One region of the Isoptericola sp. NPDC060257 genome, then DNA from elsewhere that is predicted to be linked to it. Evidence: riboswitches for the same ligand, from Rfam matches in the RefSeq annotation. Region 1 holds a riboswitch; each other region holds the start of a gene.
The links. A riboswitch is a leader RNA that binds a small molecule or an ion and turns the genes downstream of it on or off. The one in region 1 is predicted to bind S-adenosylmethionine.
Positions count from the first base shown of each region.

Region 2: it holds a riboswitch for S-adenosylmethionine, as region 1 does, so the genes downstream of both, ACFWEK_RS19740 (NADPH-dependent FMN reductase) here and ACFWEK_RS06260 (LLM class flavin-dependent oxidoreductase) in region 1, are expected to answer to the same signal.
Region 3: it holds a riboswitch for S-adenosylmethionine, as region 1 does, so the genes downstream of both, ACFWEK_RS04120 (methylenetetrahydrofolate reductase) here and ACFWEK_RS06260 (LLM class flavin-dependent oxidoreductase) in region 1, are expected to answer to the same signal.

Region 1 is NZ_JBHXAW010000048.1:2,153-19,587, reverse strand. It holds gene ACFWEK_RS06300 (uracil-DNA glycosylase family protein) at 1-410, opposite strand, end outside; gene ACFWEK_RS06295 (amidohydrolase family protein) at 578-2,110, shown strand; gene ACFWEK_RS06290 (S41 family peptidase) at 2,107-3,768, shown strand; gene surE (5'/3'-nucleotidase SurE) at 3,765-4,541, opposite strand; gene ACFWEK_RS06280 (PfkB family carbohydrate kinase) at 4,575-5,504, opposite strand; gene ACFWEK_RS06275 (LacI family DNA-binding transcriptional regulator) at 5,601-6,212, shown strand; gene ACFWEK_RS06270 (MmcQ/YjbR family DNA-binding protein) at 6,226-6,594, opposite strand; gene ACFWEK_RS06265 (GTP pyrophosphokinase family protein) at 6,601-7,329, opposite strand; SAM riboswitch class IV at 7,634-7,747, shown strand; gene ACFWEK_RS06260 (LLM class flavin-dependent oxidoreductase) at 8,084-9,346, shown strand; gene ACFWEK_RS06255 (DUF1684 domain-containing protein) at 9,441-10,373, shown strand; gene ACFWEK_RS06250 (amino acid ABC transporter permease) at 10,370-11,479, shown strand; gene ACFWEK_RS06245 (amino acid ABC transporter ATP-binding protein) at 11,476-12,300, shown strand; gene ACFWEK_RS06240 (ABC transporter substrate-binding protein) at 12,389-13,423, shown strand; gene ACFWEK_RS06235 (NADPH-dependent oxidoreductase) at 13,479-14,447, shown strand; gene ACFWEK_RS06230 (LLM class flavin-dependent oxidoreductase) at 14,514-15,710, shown strand; gene ACFWEK_RS06225 (rhodanese-like domain-containing protein) at 15,746-16,159, shown strand; gene ACFWEK_RS06220 (LLM class flavin-dependent oxidoreductase) at 16,213-17,364, shown strand; gene ACFWEK_RS06215 (LLM class flavin-dependent oxidoreductase) at 17,364-17,435, shown strand, end outside.
Region 2 is NZ_JBHXAW010000350.1:65-3,844, reverse strand. It holds partial or broken gene ACFWEK_RS19755 (DNA polymerase IV) at 1-866, opposite strand, end outside; gene ACFWEK_RS19750 (MazG nucleotide pyrophosphohydrolase domain-containing protein) at 913-1,332, opposite strand; gene ACFWEK_RS19745 (DoxX family protein) at 1,481-2,035, shown strand; SAM riboswitch class IV at 2,175-2,308, shown strand; gene ACFWEK_RS19740 (NADPH-dependent FMN reductase) at 2,330-2,923, shown strand; gene ACFWEK_RS19735 (flavin reductase family protein) at 2,920-3,486, shown strand; partial or broken gene ACFWEK_RS19730 (nitrilotriacetate monooxygenase) at 3,501-3,780, shown strand, end outside.
Region 3 is NZ_JBHXAW010000028.1:16,535-20,314, reverse strand. It holds gene metE (5-methyltetrahydropteroyltriglutamate--homocysteine S-methyltransferase) at 1-182, opposite strand, end outside; gene ACFWEK_RS04120 (methylenetetrahydrofolate reductase) at 211-1,257, opposite strand; SAM riboswitch class I at 1,263-1,369, opposite strand; gene ACFWEK_RS04115 (NADP-dependent oxidoreductase) at 1,463-2,374, opposite strand; gene ACFWEK_RS04110 (YbdD/YjiX family protein) at 2,416-2,670, opposite strand; gene ACFWEK_RS04105 (carbon starvation CstA family protein) at 2,654-3,780, opposite strand, start outside.

The DNA of each region.
Region 1 (17,435 bases):
ACCACCGCCTCGATGCGGCCCGGCGCGAGCGCCGCCGCGAACCACCGGTGGCGGTAGGCGACGACCTCCGGGTCGTTCAGGTGGGGCAGCGCCATCTTCTGGTTGTAGATGCCGTACAGGAACGCGTTGACCATGAGGTAGCTCGAGGTGAACCCGAGCTTCTCGACGAAGCCCTGCACCCGCCGTCCCGCCTGCCCGGACAGGATGCGCCGGGTGAACGCCTCGGTCTGGGCCGGGTCCTGCCCGACGACGAGCAGCCTGGCGGTGCCGTTCACGCGGCCCCGGTAGAACACGGGCCCCCACAGCGAGCGGAAGCCGTCGGCGCCACGGAACACCGTGTCGTCGGGGTAGCGGCGGCACAGCGTCCGGAACCGGCCGGTGGGCCCGGGGTCGAACGGGTCGGTGATCATGGCGCCTCCTCACCGACAGGGAGCGCCGCGCGGCGTCCGCACGCACGCGCGGGACCGGGTGAAGTCGGTGCGGGCAGCCGGTGAGACGCTGTCGCCCGTGCCGACAATGAGGGAGCAGTCCCGGTGCGGGCGCCCGCCCCGCCGGGGTCGACCTCAGGGGGACGGCCATGGCGCAGCTGGTCATCACCGGGAACGTCGCGACGATGGCGCAGGGGGCGACGGCGTCCCCGGTGCCCGGACGGGTCTGGATCGACGGCGACACCGTCGTCGACGTCACGACCGGGCGCCGGCGGGTCGCCGGCTTCTCGCGGGCCCCGGAGGTCGACGTCGGCGACGCGGTCGTGCTGCCGGGGTTCGTCGACATGCACAACCACCTGGCCTACAACGCCCTGCCGCTCTGGACGGAGCCAGGCCGCACCGAGCCGTGGCTGCACAACAAGCACTGGCCGGACGCCGACACCTACACCGAGTCGATCACCGAGCCGGCCTGGGTGTACGCGAAGGCCTGCCCCGAGGCCCTGCTCGCCTACGTGCAGGTGCGGGCGATGGCCGGGGGAGCGACCGCGGCGCAGGGGTGGCCCACCGCGAACCGCGGGTACCGCACCGTGATGCGCAACGTCGACGCCGAGGACGTCGGCACCGGCCGGGACGACCTGATCTACACGTCGGTGGTCACCAAGACGGGCGAGGCGCTCACCACGGCCGTCCGACGCATGGCCGCCGGCTCCGGGTTCATCTACCACTGCGCGGAGGGGCGCCGCGGCTCTCGCGTCCTGTCCGACTACACGGACCTCGACCGCGCCGACGGGCTGCTCCCCACCCTGCTGGCCGTGCACGCCTGCGCGGTGGACGCGGACGGGTGGGCCCGGTGGGACGCCGCCGAGGCGGGCGGCGTCGTCTGGTCGCCGCTGTCCAACCTCCTGCTCTACGCCGAGACGACGCTCGTCGACGACGCGCGCGCCCGCGGGATCACCGTGTGCCTGGGCAGCGACTGGGGCCCGTCGGGCACGAAGAACCTCCTCGGCGAGATGAAGGTGGCCCGCATCGCCGCCGACCACCTCGGCTACGACCTCACCGACGCGCAGATCGTCGAGATGGTCACCAGCAACCCCGGCACGCTGCTGGAGCGGTGCTGGCACCGACCCGTCGGCCGCCTCGTCCCGGGGGCGCTCGCGGACGTCACCGTGGTGCGGGGACGGGGGCGGGGCGACGCCTGGACGCGCGTCGTCGCCGCCCGGGAACGGGACGTCGCCCTCGTCGTCGTCGGCGGCGTCGCGCGCTACGGGGACACGAGCCTCATGACGGCGGCCGCCGCGCCGCCCAGCTTCGCCGCCACGGTCGGGGGCCGACGGCGCCGGGTCGCGCTGCCGGACCCCGCGGACCCGCAGCGGGCCTGGTCGTGGCGGGCGGTCCTGGACACGCTGCGGGAGGTGCAGCAGGACCCCCAGCAGGCCATCGCGACCGCCCAGGCGCGCGCGTCCGCCGGGCCACGCTTCGCGGAGGACGCCGAGCTCGAGCTCTTCCTCGACATGCCCGACACCCGGCGCACGGGCCGCGCGGGGCCGCCCAAGGACCCGGCCACGGTGCGGATACCGCCGGTGCCGGCGCCGGAGCACGACGCCGCGTACTTCGACCTCCTCGACGCCGCGCCGATCCCGCAGGGCGTGCTCGCCCCGCTGCGCGCGAGGTTCGGGCAGTGACGACCCCGAGCCCGGCGGCGCTCCGGGCACGCGCCGGCAGCCGCCTCGACGACGTGGTGCCCGCGAGGGCCGAGCCCGGACCCGAGCCGGTGGCGCTCACCGCGACGCAGCAGCACGACCTCGTCGACCTCTGGACCACGCTCCTCACCGACGTGTACGTGCACGCCGGGCAGAAGCGCGCGCTCTACGGCTACGACCCGCTGCGGGCGCTCGCGGCCCTGCGCCGGGAGCTTCCCCTGCTCGACAGCGCCGGGTTCCTCCGGGCCCTCACCAGGGTGGTCAACCGGCTGCGCGACCAGCACACCCAGCTGTTCGTGGGCGCGCCGGGGGCCGAGCCGTACGTCGCGGCGCTGCCCTTCCTCGTGGAGCCGTTCGGCCCGTACACGTCCCCCACGTTCCTGGTCACCAAGACGACGGGCGAGGTGCCCGACCCGGCGTTCGCCCCCGGGGTGCGGCTCACCACCTGGAACGCCGTGCCCTTCACCCGGGCGGTCGACCTGTTCGCCGACACCCTCACCGGGGGCCGGCCGGACGCGCGCCGGGCGCGGGCCCTCGAGACGCTCACCCAGCGGCCGCTCGCCTACCTGCCCCCGCCGGACGAGCTGTGGGTCGACGTCGGCTTCCGTCTTCCCGGGGACCCGGCGGGCGACCCCGACCGCACCGCCCGGTTCGCGTGGCGGGCGATCCGCCCGGGGGCCGCCGCGACCGCCGACGACCGGGTCGCGACCCGGACGCGCCGCGGGATCGACGTCGTGGGCGAGACCGCCCGCCGCGCCCGCAAGCTGTTGTTCGCCACCGACCTGTGGGAGGGCGACCGGCAGGGCGTCCAGCCCCGGGCGAAGGGCTCCGGCTGGCTGCGCACCAGCGTGGCAGACGCCCTCGCCGCCCGGCCGGTGACGACGTCGCACGGCACGTTCGGCTACCTGCGCATCTGGACGTTCGACGTGCGCCACCCCGGCCGGTTCGTCGACGAGGTCGCCCGGCTCCTGCGCCGGCTGCCCCAGGAGGGGCTCGTCGTCGACCTGCGCTCCAACCCGGGGGGCGTCGTCGACGCGGCCGAGCGGCTGTTCCAGCTCTTCACGGACCGGCACGTCGAGCCGGTGCGGTTCGCGTGCCGCGCGACGCCGGCGATGGCCGACCTGGCCGAGGCGGACGGCAACGGCGCCGACCTCGCCGACTGGGCGGGCTCCCTGCGCGCGGCCCTCGACCTCGGCGAGGAGTTCTCCCAGCACCTGCCGCTCGCCGACCCCGACCTCTGCAACGGCGCGGCCCGCGCCTACCGGGGACCTGTCGTCGCCGTCGTCGACCCCAACACCTACTCGTGCGGCGACCTGTTCGCGGCCGGGATCGTGGACCACGGCATCGGGCGGGTGGTCGCCGTGGGCGCCGCGACCGGCGGGGGCGGCGCGAACGTCTGGACCGGTGACGACGTCCAGTACGCCTACCACGCGGCCCACCGCACGCTCCCGCCCCTGCCGCCCGGGGTCGGCTTCGCGATCGCGGTGCGACGGATGGTCCGGTCCGGCACCTCCGCGGGCCTCGCGATCGAGGACGTCGGGGTGGCCGGCGAGGAGCGGTACGACATGACCGAGCGTGACGTCGTGGACGGGAACCCCGACCTGCTCGAGCACTGCACGTCGCTCCTCGCCGCGGGCTAGCGGTGCTGACCGGCGCGTCCGGGCAGTCCGGGAACGGTCTCGGACTCGTCCGCGTACGGCGCGAGCAGCAGCGAGGCGGTGGCCCACCCGCGTGCCAGCAGCCCCGCGTCGGAGTCCGGCTCGGTGGACCTTTCGGTGCCCTCGTAACGGACGACGAGGCCCGGGTCGTGGTCGCTCCGCGCGATGCGCGCGTGGACCGCGCCGAAGGTGGCCAGGGGTGCCTGTCGCAGCCCGCGCAGGCCGTCGCGCGGCACGTCGGGCACGTTGATGTTGAGCGTCCGCCTGCTGCGGGGGTGTTCCAGCAACCACGCCAGGGCGTGCGCCGCGACGTGCTCCGCCGTGTCCCAGTGCTCGGGCGCGGCCGCGTCGAGGGAGACGGCGAGAGACCGCATCCCGAGCGAGGCCCCGGACAGCGCCGCCCCCACGGTGCCGGAGTGGAGGACGGCGTTGCCCACGTTCGGTCCGCGGTTCACCCCGGACAGGACGACGTCGGGGACGTCGCCGAACGCCCCGTACGCCGCCACGAAGGTGATGAGAGCGGGGTCGGCGGCCACCGCCAGAGACCGCAGGCCCGCGGGCAGCCCGGGAGCCTCGTGCTGCTCGACGATCAGCTGACCGCCCTCCTGCGCACCGTGCAGCGCGGCGGACGCGCCGGAGGACTCCTCGCGGGGGGCCACGACGACGGTGTCGAGGCCGAGGGAGACCGCGCAGCGCGCGAGGACCGCGAGACCAGGGGAGTCGATCCCGTCGTCGTTCGTCACCAGTGCCAGCATCGTGGTCCTTCCTGTCGTGCGGTGGTCCCGGTGTCACCCGAGATCGTCGACCGTGACCCGTTCGGCGAAGCTCTCGATCTCCGCGCGGCTGCCGGTGCCGAGGCCGTGCCGGGCGACGTTGAGGGCGCCCGCCGCAGCACCGAGGCGCACCGCGTCGACGACGGGCAGCCCGCGGCCGACACCGACCGCGACGCCGGCCGTCATCGAGTCGCCCGCGCCTCGGTGGTCGACCGTCGAGACGGGCGGCGTGGTCAGCGCGGCCGTGCCGTCGGCGGTGACCAGGAGCGTCGGCTCGTCGGCCCGGGAGACGACGAACGCGTCGAGGCCGTCGGCGACCCAACGGCCGGCGGCCGCCCGGAGGGCGGGGACCGAGTCGGCGTCCGCCAGATCGTCGTCGACCATCTCCTCGTGGCTCATCTTCAGCACGGAGAGCGTCGCGCGGTCGATGGCGGCGGCCAGGCCCCCGCTCAGGTCAGCCACGACCGGCGTGCCCGAGGCCGCGACGTCGCGTGCGAGGCGGGTGAGGTAGTCCTGGGGCAGCTCGACGCCGTGCTGGGTCCCGGTCAGCACGCACACGTCCGCCTCCAGCGCCGCCACCAACGACGTGCCGTAGAGGTCGTCCAGCGCGTGCCGGTCGAGCGGCACCGACGGCATGACCACGTGGTGGGGATCGTCTCCGTGGCGGCGGTCCCGCACCAGGGCGCCACCCCCGCCGCGACGCGTCGGCCGCACCTCCAGCTCGCGGGTGCGGGCCAGGTGCGCGGCGATCTCGCCGGTCTCTCCGCCGAACGCCCCGCACACCACGACCTCGGCGCCCAGCGACCGTGCCATGGTCGCGACCCACAGTCCCTGACCGCCCGGGTGGACGTGGACCTCCGGCGCGTCGCGGACCGGGTCGGTCTCGATCTCGATCGTGAGCAGCGGCTCGGGGGCGATGACGCAGACCCTGGGCGTGGACGGCATGCCTGGACCGTAGGCGCAGGTGCCCGTGCCCGCCCGAGGGGACGACCCGAGCCTTCCTCTCGTCCCCACCCGCCGGCCCGAGGAACGACGACCCCGGTGAGACGTTCGTCCCCCAGCATCTCGGACGTCGCGCGCGCCGCCGGTGTGTCGATGGGCACGGTGTCGAACGTCCTCAACGGCACGGTGCGCGTCACCCCGGCGACCCGGGCCCGGGTCGAGGCCGCGATCCGGGAGCTCGGGTTCGTCCGCAACGGCGTCGCGCGGTCGCTGGCGGCCGGCCGGAGCTCGACGCTCGGCTTCGTGATCATCGACCTCGCGAACTCCTACTTCCTGGACATCGCGCGAGGCGCCGAGGAGGAGGCCGGCCGGGCGGGGTTGAACCTGCTGCTGGCGAACTCCGACATGTCGAAGGAGAAGCAGAGCACGTACGTCGACCTGCTCGCCGTGGGCGTGCTGCAGTCGCTGCTGCTGTCGTCCTCGCTGCGGGCGCCGGACGACGTCGCGATCATCGGCTACGACGACAACCGCGCCGCGTGGGACTCCGCCGTCCCGCTGTCGACCGTCCGGCAGCCGGGGGAGGCGGTCGGCCGGGAGGCGGTGCGGCTCCTGCTGGAGGAGCTGGAGACCGGGCCCGAGGCCCACCGGCACCGGCTCGTCACGTGCGAGCCGCGGCTCGTGGTGCGCGCGAGCACCGCCGGCCCGTCCTGACCGGCCGGCAGGATCAGCCGCCCGCCGGGGGCCGGCCGTCGATCAGCTCGCTCAGTCCGGTGCGGAACCGCTCCGTGTCGTCGAGGTCGATCGGCCGCAGGCGCCGCGTGATCCCCGGCCCCGCGGCCAGCGAGATCCAGTGGCGCTTGTTCATGTGGTAGCCGGCGGTCACGGTCTCGAGCTCCTGGCGGAGCGCCTCGCCGTCGTCGGGCGCGCACTTGAGCGTCACGAGCGGGGTGCCCGTGACCTCCGTGGTCATGCAGAAGACCTTCGCCCGGACCTTGAACACGTCGTGCTCGGGCCCGAACGGCCAGGTGCGGGTGACGCCCGGCAGCGCGAGCGCGGTGGCGGCGGCGACGTCCTGGTGCTGCGTGGGGCCCACGCCGTGTCAGTCCTGTCGGGACGTGCGCAGCGCGTCGCCCTCGACCTCGGCGGCGCTCCAGAAGTTGCGGAGCATCTCCTCGGGGGTGAGCAGCGAGTCGCGGTGCTCGACCGGCTCCTCGGCGCCCGCGATCGCCTTCACCTCGTCGTGGATCCGCTCCATGGAGCTGTCGAGGGACGACGCGACGTCGGCGGCGAGCTTGAGCGAGTCCGTGAGGTGGCGCGGCACGTCGCGCGCGTACTTGTAGTAGATCTTGTGCTCCAGGCTCGCCCAGAAGTCCATGGCGATGGTGCGCAGCTGGATCTCCACGATGACGTGCTCGACCCGGTCGGACAGGTAGACCGGCACCTGCACGATGAGGTGCAGGGACTTGTAGCCGTTCGCCTTGGGGTGGGCGATGTAGTCGCGCTCCTCCAGGACCGTGAGGTCGGCCTGGTTCATGAGCATGTCCCGCACCTTGTAGATGTCGGAGACGAAGCTGCAGGTCACCCGCACGCCGGCGACGTCGAACATGTGCTCGCGCACGCCCTCGGGCGTCAGCGGGATGCCCTTGCGCCGGCACTTGGCGACGATCGACTCGAGCGACTTGAGGCGCGAGCTGACGTGCTCGACCGGGTTGTAGTTCTGCATGTGCCGGAACTCGTCGCGCAGGATCGAGATCTTGGTCATGACCTCGTCGATCCCGAACTTGTACGTCAGCACGAGCCGCCGCAGGCGGTCGACGAGAGCCCGGATCTCCGCGGCCTCGGGGGAGTGGTGCGGGGTCTCCGGTGCTGCGTCCTGGGAGGCGCCGTCCCGGTGCTCGTGCGGTGCGTCCTGCCGTGCGTCCTGCCGTGCGTCCTGCCCTGCGTCCTGGCTCACGGGCACCACGGTAGCCAGGTTTCCTGGCGCTCGAGAATCCGATAAAACCGGTCGGGACTGTTCGGTATTCGAGACGGTCGGGACGAACTGTTGACACCCCCCTTCCGGAGACCTACGTTCCTGCGCACCGGGTCGGACGACCGCGGCGCCCCAGGTGGTGCGGCCGGACGTCCCGGGTGGTCACGAGCTCCGACGCGAAGCCCCGGCTCGTCGGACGGCAACCCCCAGCGCGGGCGGGTGCCCCGGGTGAGGACCAGGCCGGCCGTCGCCGACGGCACGGCAACACGCGACCCCCGCCCCGGCGGGGAGCAGGAGAGGACGAGCATGCACCGCGACGCCACCACCGTGCGCCCCCTGTCGTCCCGGCACGTGCCGTCCGCCTCGCCGGTGACCTCGGCGTCCGCCCGGGCGTGGTGTCGACGCCGCTGATCGCGGCCTGATCGTCCGCCCCTCGCGGCGGACGACCCTCCTCGACGGCCCGGCACCTGCCGGGCCCCGGCCGCAGACGGCCCCGCCCGCCGGTCCCGGCGGGCCTTCCTCCCCGTGCCCTCCCGGCGGTGGCGCGCACCCGCAGGTCCACGACCCGCGCCCGAGTGCGTCCGTCCGCCGCGCCCTGATCGGAGCCGACGTGCCCTCCTCCCTGCCCTCGACGTCCACCCCCAGCACCCCGTCCGCTCTCGTCGTCGGCGTCGACCTCACGGCGGCCGGCGCCCGGCCCGGCGTGCACCGAGCGCGCGGCATCGTGCAGCCCCGGTCGTTCGACGCCGAGCGCTTCGTCCAGCTCGTGCGCACCGCCGACGGCGGCGGCCTCGACCTCGTCACCCTCGACGAGGGCTTCCTGCTGCACCCGGGCCGGCGGCAGGTGACCGGGCGGCTCGACGCGGCCGTGGCCGCCGCACGGGTGGCCCCCCACACGACGCGGGCCGGGCTGGTCGCCGCCGTCGACACCGCGCACGTGGACCCGGCGCACGTCGCCCAGGCCGTCGCCCGCGTCGACCAGGCGAGCTCCGGCCGTGCCGGGTGGCAGGTCGGGCTCCCCACCGGCGCCGTGGTGCAGGACGACGCGTGGGCGGAGCAGGCCCGCGGCGTCGCGGCACAGGTCGTGCGGCACTGGGACGGGCTCGCGACGGGGACCGGGCCGAACGCGGGTGACACCGCCGGCGCCGTCGCCGTCGACGACGAGGGGCGCTTCCGCGTGGACCACGACGGCATCCGCTTCGCCGTGCGCCGGCACCGGCCTGCCGAGAGCCGGGCCGCCGACGGGCCCCGGGGCGCCGGGACGCGGCAGGGCCGGCCGCCCGTCGTCGTCTCCGCCCGGAGCGAGGCCGCGCTCGACCTCGCCGCCCGGACGGCGGACGTCGTGCGCGTCGCGGCCACCGCGCCGGCCCGCGCCGTCCGGCTGCGCTCCCGGCTGCGCGACGCTGCCGAGGCCGCGGGCCGCGACCCCGACACGCTGCGCGTGCTCACCGAGGCGTACGTCGTGCTGGCCGAGGACCGCGCCAGCGCGCAGGCGCGGCTCGAGCTGGTCGAGGCCCTCGAGGGCCCGGAGATCTCCGGCGGGCTGCTCGTGGTGGCCGGCACCCCCGACGACCTCGCCGAGACGATCGTGGACTGGCGGGACGCCGGCGCGTCCGACGGGTTCCTGCTGCGGCCCTCGTCGCTCGGCCCGGACCTGGACGCCCTCGTCGACGGTGTGCTCCCGCGCCTCGTGCGCGACGGCGTGCGGGCGGTGGCGTCACCGGCGCCGCGCACGCTCCGCGCGACCCTCGGGCTGCCGGACGTGGGGCCTGCCGGCAGCGCCGGCAGCGCCGTCGTCGCCCCCGCGTCGGCGCACGCGCGGCCGCGCGCCCGGGCGGGCCGCACCGCCGACTCCCGGCTGGTGCGCGCGTGACCGCCCGCACCCACGCCCGCCACGTCGCCCCCGCCGCCCGCGTCGCCGACACCCGCCGCGACGCCGCACGCCCTCTTGTGACCGGAGGTCCCCGATGACCGTCACCGACGCACCGCGCGTCCGCCCCACCGACCCCGCAGGCGCCCCTGCCCACGCACCGGCCGCCGATCCTGCCGCCGGTCCTGCCGTGGCCCGGCGCGCGCGCCGGCGGGCCGACCGCGAGCGCGCGCTCGCCGCGCCCCACGGCTGGCTGAGCCTGGCGGGGTTCCACTGGCTGCCCTCGCGACCGGAGCCGCTGCCAGGCGTGCCCGGGCTGTGGCTCGCCGACGCCGCCGGCGCGCACCTGCGGCCGGGGGAGACCGGCGGTCCCCGGGTCCGGGGGCCGGAGGTCGTGGACGGCGCGTACGACGGCGACGTCCCCGAGGGGGGCAGCGTCGTCCTGGGGACGTTCCTGCCCTCCGGGCGCGAGCCCGTCGACGGCGCCGACCCGGACCACCAGCAGGCAGGGGAGACGGCCGCGGTGGCGATCGAGCTGGTGCGGCGCACCGGACGCCTCGCGATCCGGCTGCGCGACCCGCACGCCCGCACGCGCCTCGACTTCGCCGGGGTGCCCGTCTTCGACCACGACCCCTCGTGGGAGGTCGAGGCGCCCGTCCGCCTGTACGACGAACCCCGCGAGCTCGTGGTCGGGGCCGCCCGCCCCGGCCTGGTGCACCGGCTGCAGGCGGTCGGCGAGCTCGACCTGACGCGCGGCGACCGGACGGTCACGCTCGTCCTGACCGGCTCCCCGGGGGGCGCCCCGACGCTGCTCTTCAGCGACGAGGCCCCTGGCGTCGCGCCCTGGCGCGTGGCGCGCCCCGAGCTCCCCGGGTCCCTGACCCCGGGCGACACGGGCGTCGCGTGCCTCGACCTCAACCACGCCGTCAACCTGCCGTACGCGTTCAGCGACCACGGCACGTGCCCCGCCCCGCCCCCGGGCAACCACGTCCCGTTCGCCGTCACGGCGGGGGAGAGGGCGCCGCGATGACCGCCGTCACGACGCCTGGCGCACAGACTCCTGGCGCACAGACTCCTGGCACACAGACTCCTGGCGCACAGGGTCCGGGGCCCGCAGCACCGGCTCGGGACGCCGCGGCCACCCCGTACGCGGCCCTGCGCATCGTCCCCGCCCGCCACCCGGGGCGCTGGGTCGCGACGGCCGGCGTGGCCGTGCTGCTGGCGATGGTCGTCAGCTCGCTGCTCACCAACGACCGGTGGGAGTGGGACGTCGTCGCGCAGTACCTCACCTGGCCCTCGATCCTGTCCGGCGCCTGGGCGACGATCCGGCTCACGGCCGCGGCGTCGGTGGTGGGCTTCGCGCTGGGCACCGTGCTGGCGCTCATGCGGCTGTCGCGCTCGCCGCTGCTCGTCGGGGTGTCGTGGGCGTACACGTGGGTGTTCCGCTCCGTGCCCCTGCTGCTGCAGCTGCTGCTCTGGTACAACCTCGCCTATCTGTATCCGCACCTGAGCCTCGGCGTGCCGTTCGGCCCCGAGTTCCTCTGGTTCGACACCCTCGGCGTCATCGACAAGTTCGGCGCCGCCATCCTGGGCCTGGGGCTCTCGCAGGCCGCGTACTCCGCCGAGATCGTGCGCGCCGGCATCCTCAGCGTCGACCAGGGGCAGCAGGAGGCGGCCGCGTCGCTCGGCATCCCGCGCCGGCGCCAGGTGACCCGCATCGTGCTGCCGCAGGCCATGCGCTCGATCGTGCCGACGGCCGTCAACGAGGTCATCGGCCTGCTCAAGGGCACGTCGATCGTCTACGTCCTGGCGTACGGCGAGCTGTTCTACATCGCGTCCGTCATCTACGGCCGCAACGGCAAGGTCGTGCCCCTGCTCATCGTCGCGGCGATCTGGTACCTGGTGCTGACCACGCTGATCACGATCGTCCAGTACTACGTCGAGCGGCACTACGCGAAGGGCGCCGTGCGCACCCTGCCGCCCACGCCCCTGCAGCGGCTGCGCTGGTCGTCCGCCGTGGCCGTGGCCCGCCTCACCGGCCGCCCGGTGCCCTCGCACGTGCCGCCGGCGTTCGCGGCCCGCGCCCGGGTCGGCGTCCTCACCCGCACGACCCGCACCTCGGGAGGCCCCGCATGACCGCCACGACGACGCGCACGACGGCGCACGACGGCGCGGCGGGCCGGGTCGAGGTGCACGGCCTGCGCAAGAGCTTCGGCACCCTCGAGGTGCTCCGGGACGTCGACCTCACCTTCGAACCCGGCACCGTCACCGTCGTCCTCGGGCCGTCGGGCTCCGGCAAGTCCACGCTGCTGCGCGCGATCAACCACCTCGAGAAGGTCGACGCCGGCTTCGTCACGGTGGACGGCGACCTCGTGGGCTACCGACGCCGGCACACCCGACGTGGCGGCCGCCGGGGCGACGTGCTGCAGGAGCTCAAGGAGCGGGAGATCCTCGGGCAGCGCACCCGCATCGGCTTCGTCTTCCAGAACTTCAACCTGTTCCCGCACCTCACCGTGCTGGAGAACGTCGTCGAGGCGCCGCTGTCCGCGCAGCGCCGCTCCCGCGCCGAGGTGGTGCCCGAGGCCCGCGAGCTGCTCGACCGCGTCGGGCTCGCCGACAAGGCGGACGCGCGACCACGGCAGCTGTCCGGCGGGCAGCAGCAGCGCGTCGCGATCGCCCGCGCCCTCGCGCTGCGGCCCCGGGTGCTGCTCTTCGACGAGCCGACCTCCGCGCTCGACCCCGAGCTGGTCGGCGAGGTGCTCGAGGTCATCAAGGACGTCGCGAGCACCGGCACCACCCTCGTCGTCGTCACCCACGAGATCGGCTTCGCCCGCGAGGTCGCCGACAACGTCGTCTTCATGGACGGCGGGGTGGTCGTCGAGCAGGGGCCGCCCGCCGAGGTGCTCTCCCGCCCGCGCCACGCCCGCACCCGCGCCTTCCTCGACAAGGTCCTCTGACCTTCTCCGGCCCCAGACGCCTTCCCACGACCGCTCACATCCCCCTGACCTGCGGCCCCGGCCGCACACCCATCCCCTGGAGACACCCGTGACCGCACCGACCCGCCGAGCCCGCGCGCTCGCCCTGCTCGCCACCGTCCCCCTGCTGGCACTCACGGCCTGCGCCGGTGTGAGCACCTCGGCCCCCGAGGCCGCCGGCACCGGCGACGGCGCCGAGGCCCCCGCCGGCACCAGCTCCGAGGGAGCCGCCGCAGCCGGGCTCGAGGTCAGCACCAGCCCCGACCAGGACCGGATCCGGTCGACCGAGTCGGCCGAGGCCGTCGGCCTGCTGCCGGAGGCGTTCGCGGACAAGGACGACTTCGTCGTGGCCGTGAGCGCCGGCGCGGCGCCGCCGCTCGGCTTCTTCGCCGACGACGACAAGACCCCCATCGGCAACGAGACCGACATCGCGCAGCTCGTCGCCGACGGCCTCGGCAAGGACCTGCGCCTCGAGGTCAAGGCCTGGGCCGACTGGCCCCTGGCCCTGCAGTCGGGCGACGTCGACGCCGTCATCTCCAACGTCACCGTGACCGAGGAGCGCAAGGAGACGATCGACTTCTCCTCCTACCGCAACGACGAGCTGGGCTGGCTCACCAAGGCGGGCTCCGACGTCCCGGAGATCGCCGAGCGGCAGGACGTCGCGGGGCTGCGGGTGGGCGTCGGCTCAGGCACCAACCAGGAGAAGATCCTGCTCGAGTGGAACGACCAGAACGTCGCCGAGGGGCTCGAGCCCCTCGCCGGCGGTCAGCCGGAGTACTACGAGCAGCTCTCCGACGTGCTCCTCGCCCTGAAGTCCGGCCGCCTCGACGTCTACGTCGGCCCCAACGCGTCCCTGGCCTACCAGGCCAAGATCGCGCCCGACGAGCTCGCCGTCGTCGGCACGCTCAACGGCGGCTGGCCCGACACCGCGCAGATCGCCGTCGCGACCAAGAAGGGCAACGACCTCGCGCCCGCCGTCACGGCCGCTCTGCAGCAGGCCTTCGACGACGGCACGTACGCCCAGGTGCTCGAGCGCTGGGGCCTGGAGACCGAGGCCGTCGAGAAGCCCGAGACCAACCCGCCGGGCCTGCCGAAGACGGAGTGACGGCACCCGACCGTCCCCGTCCCCGTCCCCGTCCCGACCGTCCCGAGGAGTGCACGTGACCGAGAACGCCACGCCGTCCGCAGTCGCGGTGCCGCGACCCCCGAGCGGCCCCCGCCCCGCCCGTCCGACGACGCCCCGCGTGGCCGCGGACCTGCGGGACCTGCAGGCCCGCGCCCGGGTCGCCGCCCGCTACGGCGTGCGGCCCGAGGACGCGGACGACGCCGCGCCGGGCGTCGCCGCAGCGCTCGCCGCGTCGCTCACCACGGCGGTCGCCGGCGCGCCGGCCGTCCTCGACGTCCAGCTGGGCCACCGCTCCGTGCGGGCGTTCCTGCCGGGGCCGCTGGAACCGTGGGTGCTGCCCACCGTGGTGGCGGCGGCGCAGTCCGCGCCGTCGTCGTCGAACCTGCAGCTGTGGAGCGTCGTCGCGGTCACCGACCGCGACCGGCTGGCCCGGGTCGCGGCGCTCGTCGGGCACCAGGAGCACGTGCGCCACGCGCCGCTGCTGCTCGTGTGGGTGGCCGACGTGGCCCGGGCCCGGCAGCTGGGCGCGCAGGACGGCGTCGAGCTCGAGGCCGCCGGCTACCTGGAGACGACGGTCGTCGCGTTCCTCGACGCCGCGCTCGCGGCGCAGAACGCGGTCCTCGCGGCCGAGTCCCTCGGCCTCGGCACCGTGTACGTCGGAGCGGTGCGGAACCACCCCGAGGACCTCGCGGCCGAGCTCGGCCTGCCGCCCGGCGCGGTCGCCGTCGTCGGGCTGGCCGTCGGGCACCCCGACCCCGGCCACGCCCCGCGCGTCAAGCCGCGCCTGCCCCAGGCAGCCGTGCTGCACCGCGAGACGTACGACGAGGGGCGCGTCGCGCACGTCGCCGACTACGCGCCGCGCATCGACGCCTTCTACCGCGACGAGCGGCTCGACGGCTCGTGGTCGCGACGGGTCGTCGACCGGCTGCGCGGCGGCGGCTCGCTCAAGGGCCGTGAGCGCCTGCGCGAGGCGCTCACCGCCCTCGGGCTGCCGTCGCGCTGACCGACCGCGCGCCACGCCCGTACCGCCCGACCCGCACCACCTGCCACCTGCCACCTGGAGACCACCATGACCGACCCCGCCGCGACCCTGAGCAGCAGGGTGCCCCTGTCCGTCCTCGACCTCGCCCTCGTGCCCGAGGGGCGCGCGGGCGCGCAGGCGGTGCGCGACGCCGTCGACCTCGCCGTGGACCTCGACCGGCTCGGCTACCGCCGGGTCTGGTACGCCGAGCACCACCTGTCGCCGGGGGTCGGGTCCGCCGCGCCGGCGGTGCTCGCGGCCGCCGTCGCCGCCCGCACCGAGCGCATCCGCGTCGGCTCGGGCGCGGTGCTGCTGAGCACCACGAGCCCGCTCGTGGCGGCCGAGCAGTTCGGCACGATCGCCGCGCTGCACCCGGGGCGGGTGGACCTCGGCCTGGGCCGGGCGTTCACGCCGCCGAAGGGCGGCGCGGCGCGCCCGGCCCCGGCGGTGGCGCCGGCGAGCGGACCGCGCGTCGTCGACGGGCTGTACGTGCCTCCCGCGCCGCCGACCGCGGGGGACTCCGTGCTGCGCGAGCGCGCCCTCGCGCAGGCCGCCGTGGTGGGGGCCTCGCGCACCCCGGCGAGCTTCCGCGCCGAGGTCGAGCTCGTGCTCGGGCTGCGGGCGGGCACGTACGCCGACGACAGCGGCCGCCGGTACGTGTCGCCGCCCGTGCAGGACGCCGCGTTCGACCTGTGGGTGCTGGCGTCCTCCGGCGGCGAGAGCGCCCGCGTGGCCGGGGAGCTCGGTCTGCCCCTGGCGGCGAACTACCACGTGAGCCCGTCGAACACCCTCGAGACCGTCGCCGCGTACCGGGCGGCGTTCCGCCCCGGGGTGCTCGCCGAGCCGTACGTCGTCGTCTCCGCCGACGTGCTCGTCGCCGACACCACCGAGCGGGCCCGGGAGCTCGCGGCGCCGTTCGCCGACTGGGTGCTGTCCATCCGCCGCGGGGCGGACGGCGCGATCGCCTACCCGCGCCCTGCCGACGCCACGGCCTGGGCGGAGCGCCCCGAGGCCGAACGAGCCGTGGTCGCCGACCGGGTGGACACGCGCGTCGTCGGCGACCCGGCGACCGTCGTCGAGCGCCTGGAGACCCTCGCGCGTGTCACCGGGGCCGACGAGCTGCTCGTCACCACCGCCACGCACGACCCCACCGACCGGCAGCGGTCGTTCGCGCTGCTCGCCCAGGCGTGGGGCGCGACCGAGGGCGAGGCGCCCCGCGTCCCCGCCCTGGCCGCGACGCGCTGACCCGCACCGACCGACCACCCCCCTCAGGAGGACCCATGACCACGTCCGAGACCACGTCCGACACCACGCACGAGACGGCCCCCGAGGGCACCGGTCCGACCACCCCGCCGACGCAGGACGCGCGCACGGCCGGCGCGCGGGTCGCCGACGGCGCCCTGCTGGTCGACGTGCGGTCGGCGCGCGGCCGCGCCGCCACCGGCGACATCCCCGGGGCGACGCTCGCCGACAGGGACGACCTGGACGCCCTCTTCGGGCCGGCCGACGCACCCGCGATCTCGCTCGACACCCCGGTCGTCGTGGTGTGCGGCTCGATCAACGGCTCCGGCCCCGTCGCCGCGGCGCTCGCGGCCCGCGGCTACACCGACGTGACCCACGTCGACGGCGGGTTCCCCGCCTGGCGCGACGCCGGCCTCCCGGCGACCGCGCCGTCGGACGTCGCGGGCGCCTGACCCGCCCGGCACCGGCACGACCCAGCCACCACGCTGCAGCGAAGGAGACCACCATGCCCGTCGAGTTCCTCGGCATCGCGACCACGAACGACGCCTCCGAGACGTCCGCGCGCACCACCGCCGCGTTCGACCCCGCCTACCTGGAGCGCATCGTGCGCGCCCACGAGGACAACGGGTGGACGCGGGTCCTGTTCGCCTACGGGTCGTCCGGCCCGGAGCCGGCGGCCCTCGCCGCGTACACGGCCGCGCGGCTGCAGAGCATCGAGCTGCTGCTGGCGCACCGGCCCAACGTCTCGTACCCGACGTACGCCGCCAAGACGTTCGCCACCCTCGACCAGCTCTCCGGGGGCCGGCTGTCGGTGCACTTCATCACCGGCGGCAACGACCACGAGCAGGGTCGCGAGGGCGACCGGCTCACCAAGGACGAGCGGTACGCGCGCACCCACGAGTACATCCGGATCGTCAAGCAGGCGTGGTCCAGCGCGGAGGCGTTCGACCACCACGGCGAGTTCTACGACTTCGAGGACTTCGTGCTCGACGCGAAGCCGGCCGCGGGCCACGTGCCGACGATCTCCTTCGGGGGGTCCTCGGACGCCGCCTTCCGGGTGGGGGCGGCCGAGGCCGACATCTACGCCGTGTGGGGCGAGCCCCTGGCCCGCACGAAGGAGCAGATCGACCGCGTGCACGCCGAGGCCGCGGCCGCGGGACGCGCGACGCCGCCGCGCATCCACGCGGCCTTCCGGCCGATCGTCGCGCCCACCGAGGAGCTGGCCTGGGAGAAGGCGCACCGCGTGCTGGACCGGATCGAGGCGCGCAAGGCGGAGCTCGGCGGGCAGCTGTCCCGGCGGCACCCGATCGACAGGCCCGAGAACGCCGGGTCGCAGCGCCTGCTCGAGATCGCCGCCGCGGGGGACCGTTACGACTCCGCGCTCTGGACCGCCACGGCGAAGGCCACCGGTGGGGCCGGCAACTCCAACGCGCTGGTCGGCACGCCCGAGCAGGTCGCCGAGGCGCTGCTCGCCTACTACGACCTCGGGGTGCGGGTCATCTCGGCGCGCGGGTACGACCTGCTCGACGACGCGATCGACTTCGGCCGGTACGTCATCCCGCTGGTGCGCGAGGGCGTGGCCGCGCGCGACCGCGCCGCCGCGGAGGCCGCCGAGGCCGAGACCCCGGGAGCCGCGGACGAGGAGCGCGTGGCCTGATGCGCTTCCAGCTGCTCGACATCGTCTTCAACCCGCCGCATCCCGTCACGGGCGAGGCGGTGCCGCCCGCG
Region 2 (3,780 bases), on a different contig from region 1:
CCCACCCGGAACACTGCCCGGCCCTCGGCCTCGGTGTCCGCGTGCGCCTGCGCGGCGAGCTCCCGCAGCGCCGCCGTGACCTGGTCGGCCGTCGTGAGGTTGCGCTGGTAGGTGGTCTCCCGGCTGTGCCCGCGGGCCACCCACGGGGTGTCGTCGACGACGGCGGAGCCCTCCCCGCGGCCCAGCTCCCCGTACCAGGCGCCCATCCGCGGCCCGAGCTCGCCGACCAGGACCGCGTCGTCCGCCGCGGCGAGCTGCGCGACGGTGTCGATGCCGTGCGCCGCGAGCCGCTTCGACACCCGGGAGCCCACGCCCCACAGGTCGGCGGTCGGGCGCTCCCCCATCACCTCGAACCAGTTCTCCGCGGTGAGCCGGTAGACGCCCGCCGGCTTGCCGAACCCTGTCGCGATCTTCGCCCGGACCTTGGTGTCGCCGATCCCGACCGAGCAGCGCAGGTCGGTCGCGTCGAGCACCGCCCGCTGGACGGCGTGCGCGAACTCCTCCGGGGCCTCCCCGTCGTACCCGAGGAACGCCTCGTCCCAGCCGAGGACCTCGACCACCGTGCCCAGACGGCGCAGCGCCGCCATCACCTGCGCGGAGGCCGCCTCGTACACCGGGTGGTCGACCGGCAGGATCACCGCGTCCGGCACCTTGCGGGCCGCCACGCGCAGCGGCATCCCCGACCGGACGCCGTACGCCCGCGCCTCGTACGACGCGGTGGAGACCACCGCGCGCTCCGTCGGGTCGCCGCGTCCGCCGACGATCACGGGCCTGCCCGCGAGCTCCGGGCGCCGCAGCAGCTCGACCGCGGCCAGGAACTGGTCGAGGTCGACGTGCAGCACCCAGCGGAAGCGGCGCGCGCCCATGCCCCGAGTCTGCGTCACGTCACGGAGGTCCGCGCCGTGCAGGGACCTACGCGTGTCCCGCCGGCGGCACGACGAGGTCGCCCAGGTCGGGCGGCCGGTAGCCCGCCCCCTTGAGCACCTTGCCGTCCGACCGCCGCAGCACCCGGCCGTCCGCGTCCACCTTGCTCATGTTCGAGCGGTGGACCTCGACGAAAACCGCCGGCAGGTCGATCCCCAGCACGTCGGCCGCGCCGTAGGTGACGTAGAGGACGTCGGCCAGCTCCTTCGCCACGGCCCGGTACGCGGCAGTGACGTCGCCGCCCTCGGCCAGCCCCGTCGCGAGGTCCGCGAGCGCCTCCGCCGCCTCCCCGGACTCCTCCGCCAGCAGCGCCCGGCGGTGCTCCGCCAGACCGGGTCGGGCGGTCTCGACCTCGAGGTCGAACGCCGCGCGGAACTCGGCGACACGTCGCATCGGCTCGTGGTCCATGCCGGCACCGTAGGCGGTCCCCGGTGCGTCGTCGAGCGGGTGAGGACCGGGCGAAAACCGGGGGCGCGCGCATTCCCGGCGCCGTGGGCCGCTCTCTCCCAGGGCGACCACCCCCGGGTCGCGCCTCCCCCTGGAAGAGAGCACCACCATGTCCGTCTCCACCCCGACCCACCGCACGACCGCCGGCACCCGCGCCCCGGGCGCCCCCGCCGCCCGTCGCCTCCCGAACGCCCTGGCCGAGCAGGTGGCGCTGCGGCTCGACGTCGCCGTGACCGCCCTCGCCCGGTTCCTCACCCGGTGGTCCGTCCCGGCCCTGCGGGTCGCGCTCGGGCTCGTGTTCCTCGGCTTCGGCGTCCTGAAGTTCTTCCCGGGCGCCAGCCCCGCCGAGGAGATCGCGGGCCGCACCGTCGAGACGCTCACGCTCGGGTTCGTCCCCGCCACGACCGCCGTCGTCCTGGTCGCCGTCATGGAGACCTTCATCGGGCTCACGCTGATCTCCGGCCGCCTGCTGCGGGTCGGGCTGGTCGCCCTCGCCGTGGCGATGGTCGGCATCCTGTCCCCCGTCGCGCTGTTCGGCGACGAGCTGTTCGGGCACGGCATGACCCTGCTGGGCCAGTACGTGCTCAAGGACGTCGTCCTGGTCGCGGGCGCCGCCGTCGTCGCGGCCGTCGCGCTCGGCGCGCGCCTGCGCCTCGAGGCCTGACGAGTCAGACGCCCTCGCACCACCCCGGAGCCTCCGGCCGTCCCCCGGCCGGAGGCTCCGGCGCGTCGGCGTGTCCGGATGGTGAGAAGTCTCCGGACGGCGCTGGCGCTCGCCGGATCGGCTGCTATACCTCCGCCCAGGTCACGAGCCCCAGCGCGAAGCCCCGGCTGGCTGGGCAGCAACCCCACGTCACGGCGGGGTGCTCCGGGAGATGACCTGGCCGCCGGCCGGTCCGCGCACGCGGGCCGAGACGCCGTGCGGCAAGCGTGATCGACGGACTGCGAGGGACGACCCATGACCGAGAACACCCGCCCCGCCACCCCCTCCGTGGTGGTGGTCTCCGGCAACCCGCGCGCGGGCTCGCGCACCCTGACCGCGGCGGAGACCGCCGCCCGCCGCGTCGCCGAGCTGCTCGGCGCCGCGGACGTGGCGACGATCGAGCTCGCGGCGTTCGCGGGCGAGATCCTCACGGCCGCGCACCCGGCCGCCGACGCGGCGAAGGAGCGCCTGGCGCGCGCCACGGTCGCCGTCGTCGCGACCCCCGTCTACAAGGCCTCCTACACGGGCCTGCTCAAGGCGTTCCTCGACCTCTACGGGCCCGACGGCCTGGCGGGCGTCGTCGTCGTGCCGCTCGTCGTGTCCGGCAACCCGGCGCACGCCCTCGCCGGCGAGGCGCACCTGCGGCCCGTGCTCGTGGAGCTGGGTGCGGTCGTGCCCACCCGCACCCTGACCCTCACCGAGGCCCAGCTGCCGGACCTCGGCGAGGCGCTGGACCCCTGGTTCGCCCGCTGGGCGACGCCGCTGCGCCGGGCCGCCGGCGTCCCCGCACCGCCGGCCGCCACGACCACCACCCCCACGACCACCGAGCTGACGGGAGCCGCCCTGTGACCACGGAGCACGCCCACCAGCGCACCGACCTGTCCGCGCTCTCGGGGATCGAGGAGCTCCTGGCCCAGCAGGACGAGCCCCAGCTGTCCCCTGACGAGTTCAAGACGGTGTTCCGCCAGCACCCGGCCGGCGTGGCCGTCGTCGCGCTCGAGCACGCGGGCCGCCCCGTCGGGTTCACGGCCACGTCCGTGATCTCCGTGTCCGCCGCACCGCCCCTGCTCGCGTTCTCGCTGGCGTCCACCTCGTCGTCCTGGCCCGCCGTCTCGACGGCCAGCACGCTCGCGATCAGCTTCCTCGCCGATCACCAGGACGACCTCTCCGCCCGGTTCGCCACCAGCGGCATCGACCGCTTCGCGGGGGGCGGCTGGACGGCACTTCCCTCGGGCGAGCCCGTCATCGACGGCGCCGTCTCCTGGGTGCGCGCCCGCGTGCTGCAGCGCACCCCGGTCGGCGACAGCTACCTGGTCTCGCTGCGCGCGCTGCAGTCCGGGTCGGACGGGACCTCACCCCTGGTCTACCTCGACCGCACCTACCACCGGCTCGGCGACGAGTCCGCGATCTGACGGGACCACGACACATGACCGACCTCACCACCCCCTTCGTCGTCGGGCTCGACGTCGACGGCGCGGGCGCCCACCCGGCGGCAGCCGCCGCGACAGGCCTCACGCCGGCCGAGACCGTCGGCGCGCCTCGCCTCGCCCGCAGCGTGCGGCGGGCCGAGAACGCCGGCGTCACCTTCGCGACGTTCGCCGACGCGCTGCTGCCCGCGGTCGCCGGGTCGCCCGGCTCGGCGCGGCTCGACGCCGTCACCCGCGCGGCGTTCGTGGCCCGCACCACCACCACGATCGGGCTGGTGC
Region 3 (3,780 bases), on a different contig from region 1:
CGGGCCGTCTCGCGGCGCAGCGTGCCGGCCGCGACCTCCAGGTCGACGGCGTCGGTGCGCCCGGCCCAGAACGACTCCACGGCCTTCTTGAGCTCGCGGCGGCGCCCGATGCGCGGGTAGCCGAGGATCGTGCCACCGGGAAATGCCGTGGCGGGGGTGGGGCTTGTCGATGTGGTGGACATGAGCACTCCAGAGTTCGGGCTCCGCGCGTCAGACGGCGGGAGCCTGGGTCGGGATGCTCGGTACCCACGGCCTTCTGGCCAGGTCCGCGCCGTCCGACGTGGCGTCGGCCGGCGCCGGTCCGCCGAGGTGGACACCCTCGAGCAGGTCCAGAGCGGGACGGTACTTGTTGAACGTGTACACGTGGATGCCGGGTGCGCCCGCGTCGAGCACGCGCTGTGCGAGCTCCACGGCGCGCGCGGTCCCGTAGGCGTGCTGGGCCTCCGGGTCCGGCAGGGCGTCGAGCGCGTCCAGCAGGTGCCGGGGCGCGCGGACGCCGGTGAGCTCCTCGACGCGACGGAGCCGGCGCGGCTCGGTCGTGGGCAGCTGCCCGGCGAGGATCGGGATCGTCACCCCGGCCGCGCGGGCCTCGGCGACGAAGTCGGTGTAGGAGCCGGCCTCGTAGAAGAGCTGCGTGATGGCGAAGCTCGCCCCCGCGTCCTGCTTCTCCTTGAGGCGCCGGACCTCCTGGGCCCGGGTGGTGCCCGCCTGCACGTTGCCGTCGACGAACGTCGCGACGGCGATCGTCATCGGGCGGGCGGCGCCGCGCAGCGCGGCCCCGGGGTCGGTCGCGCAGCGCCGGGCCTCGACCTCGCGCAGCAGGTGCACGAGCTCGATCGACGACGCGACGCCGTCGGCGGGCGGCGCCCAGTCCGGCTGGTCCTTCGGCGGGTCGCCCCGCAGGGCGAGGAACGCGCGGGTGCCGGCGTCGAGGAAGTCGTCGATGACGGCGGAGACGTCCTCCCGGTGCGCGCCCACGCAGGTCAGGTGAGCCACGGGCAGGACGGGCGTGCCCGCGAGCAGGGTGGACACGACCTGGCGTGCGGTCGCCCGGTCACCGCCGCCCGCGCCGTAGGTCACGGACACGAAGTCCGGGCGCGCGGCCACCAGCCGGCGCGCCGTCTCCCAGAACTTGGGGGCGGCGTCCGGCCGGCGCGGCGGCATGAGCTCGAACGAGACCGTCGGGCGTGCCGGCAGCGCCGGGTGAACTGCCGGCTGAGCTGCCGGGGTGGGCGAAAGGGATGCCTCTGCGACCATGCGTCACTCCATCGATCCTGGCGTGAGCACCTTCGTCCTCGGGAGGCTTCCGTCGGAGAACGGGTTGCTGCGGCGTCGTCGAGCCAGGACTCTCGGCCGCTCTGGATGGCTTGTCACGCGATCGTACGCAGCATCCGCGATACGGGCGAGGATGAGACCGCCTGCTGAGACGATCGCCGATGCGGATCGGGCGGGAACGCCCTGCTCAGGGCACCAGGACGACCTTGCCGCCCGCGCGCCCGCTCTCGACCAGCTCGTGCGCCCGCGGGGCGTCGGCCAGGGGCAGCACGGCGCCGACGGTGGTCGCCAGCTCGCCGCGGGCCAGGGCGTCGACGGCCTCGGCGAGCTCGCCGGCGTCGCGCTCGGACCGCCAGCTGGCCTGGACCCCGAGGTCCGCCGCGGCGTCGTCGGCGATGGTGACGATCCGGTCCGTGCCGCCGCGCAGCGCGATCGAGTCGGGGAGCACGCCCGCGCCGGTGGTGTCGAGGACGGCGTCTACGCCGTCGGGGGCGAGGGCGCGCACCCGTTCCACGAGCCCGGCGCCGTAGGTGGTGGGCGTCGCGCCGAGCGCGGCGACCCTGTCCTGGTTCGGCGGCGACGCCGTGCCGATCACGCGGGCGCCGCGGCGGACGGCGAGCTGGACGACCAGCGCGCCCACCGCCCCGGACGCCCCGTGCACGAGCAGCGTCTCGCCCGGCCGGACGTCGAGGAGGCGCAGCACGCGGGTCGCGGTCTCGGCCGCGACGGGGACCGTGACGGCGTCGGTCGCGGCGAGCCCGTCGGGCACGCGCGCGAAGACCGACGTGAGGGCGAGCTCCGCGTACCCGCCGCCGACGGCGAACCCGACCACGCGGTCGCCGGGCGCGACGCCGGTCAGGCCCTCCCCGGCGGGTGGGCCGACCTGGTCGACGACCCCCGCCACCTCCAGCCCGGGCACGACGGCCGACGTCGGCGCCGGGGCGCCGGTCGCCCCGGCACGCGACTTCACGTCCCAGCCGTTGACGGCGGCCGCCTCGACGCGCACGCGCACCTGGCCGGGCCCGGCCTGCGGGTCGGGGACGTCGGCGAGGTGCAGCACCTCGGGGCCGCCGTGGTTCTCGAACACGATCGCGCGCACGCGCCCATCCTGGCGCGGCGGGCGCCGTCGCGCCCGCCCGCTCAGCAGCAGCGCGAGCCGGGGTTGCGGTCCTGGGCCGCGTAGTGCTCGCGCCAGAACTCGCGCTCGCCCATCGGCTCCCGGTCGGGGTGGGCCGCCCGCTCGTGCGCCACGTACGTCGCGTAGGCGCCCTCGCCCATCACCTGCCGCACGTACCAGCGCAGGTTCGTCCACCCCGCCGACGCCGCCCGGGCCAGTGCCCGGACGGCGTCGCGCGCGGTGGCGCCGACGGTGCGGGCGTCAGTGGTGCCCGGCACCGCTGGTCTCCCGCAGGCCGGCGTCGACCCACTCCTTCTCGATCCGCTTCTCCTCGGCCGTCGCGAAGAGGTTCGCGGGGGCGAACCGCCGGGACGCGACGGGCGCGTCCTCGTGGTTCTCGCCGCCGCCGTCGCGGAACGCCTTGATCGTCACGACCACCGACGCGAGGATCACGACGATCGACAGCACCACGAACACGATCGACAGGGTGCCCTGCACGAAGGTGTTGCGGACCACGGCCTCCATCGCCGCGACGTCGGGGGCGGTGCCGAACGACGTCTCCCCGGCTGCGAGCGCGTCCTGGAACGCCCGGTGCTGCGCCCAGTACCCGACCTGGGGCACGTCCGAGAAGATCTTCTCGAACGACGCCCAGATGGTGATGAGCGCCGTGAAGGCGAGCGGCACGGCCACGATCCACAGCCACGCCCAGTAGGCGCGGCCGCGCTTGGCGACGATGGCGAGCACGACGGCGAGGGCGATCGCCGCGAGCAGCTGGTTCGCGATGCCGAACAGCGGGAAGAACGTGTTGATGCCGCCGAGCGGGTCGGTGACGCCGAGATAGAGGATCGTGCCCCAGCCCGCGACCATGATCGCGGTGCAGACCCAGACCCCTGGTCGCCAGCTCACGTCCTTGAACCGCGGGGCCACGTTCCCGATGGTGTCCTGCAGCATGAAGCGGGCCACGCGGGTGCCGGCGTCGACGGCGGTGAGGATGAACAGCGCCTCGAACATGATCGCGAAGTGGTACCAGAAGCCCATCATCGCGGTGCCGCCGACGAGCTGGTGCATGATCGTCGCCAGGCCGAGCGCGAGCGTCGGCGCGCCGCCGGTGCGGGACACGATCGACGGCTCGCCCACCTGGCTGGCCAGGGTGCTCAGGGTGTCGGGCGTGAGGTTGACGCCGGCGAGGCCGAGCGAGTTCACGAACGCGACCGCGCCCTCGATGGTGCCGCCCGTGGCCGCGGCCGACGAGTTCATCGCGAAGTACACGCCCCGGTCGATCGAGATCGCGGCGACCAGCGCCATGATCGCGACGAACGACTCCATGAGCATGCCGCCGTAGCCGATGAAGCGCGTCTGGCGCTCCTTCTCCACGAGCTTCGGCGTCG